2 regions of the Paenibacillus sp. FSL R10-2782 genome follow, and region 1 is predicted to be linked to the other one. Evidence: riboswitches for the same ligand, from Rfam matches in the RefSeq annotation. Region 1 holds a riboswitch; the other holds the start of a gene.
The links. A riboswitch is a leader RNA that binds a small molecule or an ion and turns the genes downstream of it on or off. The one in region 1 is predicted to bind glycine.

Region 1 (3,136 bases):
TTCCGAGCGCGAAGTGATATGCTGGATGACGGATGGAATATGATGATCGTAAATCCCTGCGCCGAGAAAGCTGGCGTGCGTGTCTGTATTGGCATTTTGCCCGGCCAGTCCGGATAAGTGGCGGGTTAAGGCTCTTTCGTCTAGCCCAGAAGACAGGGGAAGCTCCCCCTCATACCGGATCGCCTCAGGAATATCGCTGAATAGATCGTCGATAGACGATGCGCCGACCGCGCGTAGCATTTCCGCTTGATCCTGTTCAGTCATGGGAAGGTAACGATGTTGTTTCATTGGGTCTGGCTCCTTTCAACCAACAAATCGTAAAAACGTAGAACGATTAACAAATGATTAATAAACGATTGCGAACGGGGTAGCGTTAGTAACGGATCACGATAGTTATAGTAAGCCGAGCATTTAAATTAGCGTGGACGTTTATAAAAGGGCGCTGCTACCACCTCGGCACGCAGGCGCTTGCCACGAATCTCGACCCCCAGCGGTGTGGATAGGGAACTGAAACGGCAGTCCACCAGAGCCAAACCCAGATTACGCTTTAAGGTGGGCGACTGGGTTCCCGTTGTGACCTCGCCAATGTGCTGTCCTTCCGCAAAAACGGGATAATGGGCACGCGGTATGCCGCGGTCGAGCATTTCCAGTCCGATCAGCTTGCGCGGAATACCTTGTTCTTTCTGACGTTGCAGGGCCTCTCTGCCGATAAAATCTCCCTTATTCAGCTTGACGAAGAAGCCTAAACCAGCTTCCAGTGGGGAAATGGTAGCGGACAACTCCTGCCCGTACAGCGGTAGCCGCGCTTCGAAGCGCAGCGTATCCCTGGCTCCAAGTCCGGCGGGAACCAGACCATACGGTTCACCGATGCGAAGCAATCCGTCCCACACTGCCGGTGCATCCACCGCAGGCACATAAAATTCAAAGCCGTCTTCCCCCGTGTATCCGGTGCGGGAGACGAGCGCTTTTGCCCCGAACAACTGCACATCCTCATTGAATCGGAAGGATGCCAGCTTCGTAATGTCCGTGTCTGTCACGGCTACGGCAATACGAGCAGCTTCAGGTCCTTGCAATGCCAGCAGTGCTACCGCATCTGATACGTTTTCCAGATGAACGGATGCAGGAGCATGGCGAAGCAGCCAATCCCAATCCTTGTCGATATTGGAGGCATTCACAACGAGCATGTAACGCTCCGACCCTTTACAGTAAACAAGCAGGTCGTCTACTACACCTCCATCCGGGTAACACAGGAGCGAGTATTGGGCCTGACCTGGCTCCAACTGACTGACATCGTTCGTCGTTACCTGTTGCAGAAATGCTTCGGCTTCCTGGCCTTCGACCAAGAATTCACCCATATGCGATACATCGAACAATCCCGCACGTTGTCGGACGGCCTCATGCTCCTTTTGAATGCCACTGAACTGTACAGGCAGCTCCCAGCCGCCAAAATCAATGCAACGAACCCCCGGCAGCGTGCCGTAGGACGAATACAGCGGCGTTTTTCGCAAGTTAGTCATTTTTCCACTCCTATCCGGTGTGATCAGCTAAACAAAAAAGACAGGCCGAAAAAAACGTATGAACGGCAGTCCACACACTTTTTTTCAGCTCTGTCCTTGATACCTGAGAGTTACCCCGGTGCGTACCAGGTTTCCCCTTGGGTGATCCGCCTGTATGGCGAATGCTCTCCAGAGATGCGTCCGGCAGAGGTCCTTTTGCCTGAGAGATTCACCTGCGATGCAGGTTTACTCCTTCGGCGCTGCCCTTGGATCAGCTATATGCCATCCGGTCCTGCCGGTAACAGCTTGATTCCACTCGCTTGCTACCTTGTTTTCACAAGTGGCAGCAGCTATGCGAGTTTTTGGCAGTCTCTCCCTCCACGTTCATCCGCGTTTACAGTTATCGGGTATTTCCAAAAGCACTTGTTATAACCCATTAATACGCAAATTTATTCGAAATGTCAACAAAAATGTCATGAAAAATATTATTAAAAACATTTTATTCATAAATAAGGATATGTAAGCGTTTGTTATATCCTGTCGTATTTTTAATTAAAACAACATATGGAGGGATATGAAATATTTTTGTTAGTATTATTGACATAATAGTTCTTCTTGTCATAATCTTAACCTGTCATAGATGGGTAGGCGAAACAATGTAATCCATATGGAAGCGAGGCGGAGCAGGATGAGTGAAGTGAAGCAGCAATTGTGGTACACGGAGGAACACGAGTGGGTTCAGCGCACAGAGGATGGAACGGTACGAATCGGTATCACGGACTTTGCACAGCATCAGCTGGGGGATATCGTTTTCGTGGAGCTGCCTGGGGAGGGAGCAACGATTGAGCAGGGGGCAGAGATTGGTACTATTGAATCGGTAAAGACAGTATCCGACCTGTTCGCTCCGGTGACGGGAACGGTGTTGAAGGTGAATGAAGAACTGGAAACCACGCCTGAACTGGTAAACGAGTCTCCCTATGAAAAAGGCTGGATGATCGAAGTGGAGATTGGAGAAGATGTAGAGGAAGCACTAAGCAAGCTGCTGTCTGCGGATCAGTACGAGCAGTTGACTGCCAATGAGTAATAATGGGGCAAATTAGGTTGGATAACTGAATAAGAGTGGCGTTTGTCCGCTCGGTTTTGTATAAAAATAGTCGCGATGATTGGGCATAGCGGCTATTTTTTGCTGTCTTTTTTGGCAAGCGTAATTACGTGTTTTTTCCTTACTTAGAGGTTATTCCTTGTACAGAAATGGTATAGATGACGCATGGTTTCTCGATTAAATTCTAACGTTACAGGCCATATTAAGAGGAATTATGCCTAATGATTTCGCGCCTGTTTATCTTAAATTTAAATGTTGTCATCAACGTTCATGACGAAAGTACGTTTTCATTTCGTTGATGAAGATAGCGTTGTCATTTAGTATGAATTTTAAGAAAAGGTAGTGATGCTTTTTACCTATAAGGAGGATATGAATATGAGCACAGTGGACGCAAAGTCCAATTCAAACGGAGGCGCACGCGTTGCCGTACAGCGTTTTGGTCGTTTTCTCAGTGGTATGGTTATGCCCAATATGGGAGCTTTTATCGCGTGGGGATTGATCACGGCACTTTTTATTCCGACCGGATGGTTCCCAAATG
Region 2 (3,136 bases), 190 kb from region 1:
GAGCTGCTGGACGCGGGGCGTATGGACGGATGCAGCTTTTTTCGGCTGTATTGGAATGTGGCGCTCCCGATTCTACGTCCTGCGTTCGCTTTTCTCGGCGCATTCACCTTTATAGGAGCATGGAATGATTATTTATGGCCGTTAATCGTATTAACCGATGAGCGCAAATTTACGCTCCAGATTGCGCTGTCCCAATTAAACGGTATTTACAATACGGATTATGCGATGGTCATTGCTGGCACCCTGTTGGCTGTACTGCCACTTATCATTTTATTTCTTTTCATTAGCCGCCAGTTTATTTCCGATCTTGCCGCCGGAGCGGTCAAAGATTAGATTTACTGAGCCAGCTTTATCCTGCTCTAAAACGCAAAAAGGGAGTGTCCTCCCAGCCTGTAATGGCTGAGGGACACTCCCTTTCGTTATCCTGGCAAATGTTCTTGCAGAGTCAATATTCTTAAATCCGGATATATCGGACTTTACGATCTGACTGTTTGTCCATTTTCTTCTATGTCTATGGCTGCTCCTGCACTGGCACCTGCGAGTATTCCCTTTTTCTTGTTGGGATACAGGGAATCCATATAGGTACGGGTTTCTGCAACTACAATTCCCGACAAGCCAAGCAATGCAATCAAGTTCGGGAAGGCCATCATGGCGTTAAAGATATCTGCCAGTAACCAGATCGCATCCAGCTTAATAAACGCGCCTCCGGCAACCAGCGCAATGAACAGATAACGGTACGGTTTAATCCATTTGACACCCAGCAAATATTCAACACAGCGTTCTCCATAGTAGTTCCAGCCAAGCATCGTGGTGAACGCGAACATAATCAGAATGATTGTGAGCAGTTCCGCACCAAGCGGGAATGCGCTGGAGAAAGCTTGCTGCGTCATCAAGCCCGCATCGGTAGGACCGCTCCATACGCCACTAACCAGCAGCGTTAGCCCGGTCATTACGCAAATAATCATCGTATCTATAAACACACCTGTCATGGAAATCAGCCCTTGCTCCGCAGGCCATTTGGTTTTGGCGGCTGCGGCTGCAATCGGTGCGCTTCCCAATCCGGCCTCGTTGGCAAAAATCCCTCTGGCTACCCCGCTGCGCATCGCCAGCATAATCGTAGCTCCGGCAAATCCACCCGTCGCAGACGTCGTGGAAAATGCCGAATGCAGCACAAGTGCGAGTGCGGCAGGAATCTGATCGGCGAACCGAATCAGTACGATCATACAGATCAACACGTACAAGCCTGTTTTGAAGGGGACAACTTTGGTCGATACCTTGGCAATGCTCTTGAGCCCTCCAATAGTAACGAGTCCCGTAAGGGTAGCAATAATCAATGCCGTTACAATTGGCGGAACACCGAAGCTGTTTTCGGTTGAGGATACAATCGCTTTGACCTGAGGAAATGTTCCAATCCCGAACAGCGCCACCAGCATCCCGGAAAAGGCGAATAGCATCGCCAACGGTTTAAAGCGGCGTCCAAGCCCTTTTTCAATATAATACATCGGGCCGCCGGAAAATTGTCCATTCCGATCCTTCACCCGGTATTTTACTGCAAGCACACCTTCCGCATATTTCGTCGCCATCCCGAAAAAGGCTGCAACAACCATCCAGAACAGGGCGCCTGGTCCTCCCAGTTTTATCGCTGTCGCGACGCCGACAATACTTCCTGTACCTACTGTAGCTGCCAGCGCCGTACTCAGGGCCGCAAAGCTGCTAACATCCCCGCTACCCTCATTTGGAGCCTTGCCGATCAGCTTGATCGCCAGAGGCAGGCGGAAAACCTGCAACATTTTCAAACGTATGGTCAGCCACAGACCTGTTCCCATAACGAGAATAATCAGTGGAGCCCCCCATATCCAACTGCTAATTGTCTCTAACACATGTACCAAATTCATTTCAACCCGCTCCTCCAGCATATTAAAAAACAAAAAAGAGTCAAATCCGCTGATTCGACTCCTGGAGAGGTTAAAGGCACGAAAAAATACAACCATCTTGTGCAGGATTCAGCCACTAACAGCTCATAAAAAAGCCTAGGGCATCCCCTGTCACAGGTTATTCGCGTCTCTGTCCTTTTGCCTGAGAGTTTAAGCAGATGATATCTGCGGTGCACCTTCGGCGCCCAATTAAGGGTCTCTCCAGAGTTCTGTCCGTTTACGGTCCCGCTTGTTGCTGTAATCAGCCCAAGCACCTGAGAGTTTTGCCCCTTCGGTCGGAACTTACGTTCCATCTCCCGCAAACATCAACCAGACATATGAAATTGTTTTTTATTATACAGAAAACTTTCAGCTTTTTACAAGTGAAAAATTTGTGAAGTTGTTCCGTTTTTTTAGGACGAGCCTATAAAATAAGAGCGGGCGCAGCCAGATTCATCCTCATGATGTTCTTCGCCGCACCCGCCCCCAGACCATATCGGGTTATATTCAGTTAGCTTGGATTACAGTTCTTCGCCGTTAGTGGCAATTACATTTTTGTACCAGTCAAAAGAATCCTTCTTGGAGCGCTTCAATGTTCCATTACCGTCATCGTCCAGATCAACATAAATAAATCCGTAACGCTTGGACATTTCGGAAGTAGACATACTCACAAGGTCGATAGGCCCCCAGCTAGTGTAACCAATCAAATCCACACCGTCCGCAATCGCTTCCTTCATTTGGGCGATATGCTGGCGCAAATAATCAATGCGATAGGTATCGTGAATGGAGCCGTCTTCTTCCACCTTGTCATATGCACCCAAGCCGTTTTCCACGATGAACAGCGGCTTTTGATAGCGGTCATATAATGTGTTCAGCGTAACACGCAGGCCGATCGGATCAATCTGCCAGCCCCAGTCAGAGGATTGCAAATATGGATTTTTCACGCCACCAATCAGGTTCCCCGCTGCCTTCTCGCCTTCCGGACCTGCAGAGACGGTCAAGGTCATGTAATAGCTGAATGAGATGTAATCAACCGTGTTGTTTTTCAAAATTTCGGCATCGCCGGGTTCTGTGTGCAAAACAATATTATTTTCTTCAAAATAACGATTCATATAATTTGAATATTCCCCACGGGCATGTACATCCGTAAAGAACAGATTCATTTGGTTTTCATGCTGACTTTTCAGCACGTCCTCCGGGTTACACGTATGTGCATAGCTTTC

Region 2: it holds a riboswitch for glycine, as region 1 does, so the genes downstream of both, NST83_RS18670 (sodium:alanine symporter family protein) here and gcvT (glycine cleavage system aminomethyltransferase GcvT) in region 1, are expected to answer to the same signal.

Annotation. Positions count from the first base shown of each region.
Region 1 covers NZ_CP151951.1:3,942,050-3,945,185, reverse strand. Annotated here, with positions in the region: gene gcvPA (aminomethyl-transferring glycine dehydrogenase subunit GcvPA) at 1-288, opposite strand, end outside; gene gcvT (glycine cleavage system aminomethyltransferase GcvT) at 417-1,517, opposite strand; glycine riboswitch at 1,695-1,884, opposite strand; gene gcvH (glycine cleavage system protein GcvH) at 2,185-2,580, shown strand; gene NST83_RS17780 (PTS mannitol transporter subunit IICB) at 2,974-3,136, shown strand, end outside.
Region 2 covers NZ_CP151951.1:4,130,944-4,134,079, forward strand. Annotated here, with positions in the region: gene NST83_RS18665 (carbohydrate ABC transporter permease) at 1-333, shown strand, start outside; gene NST83_RS18670 (sodium:alanine symporter family protein) at 477-1,895, opposite strand; glycine riboswitch at 2,055-2,149, opposite strand; glycine riboswitch at 2,167-2,243, opposite strand; gene NST83_RS18675 (glycoside hydrolase family 1 protein) at 2,435-3,136, opposite strand, start outside.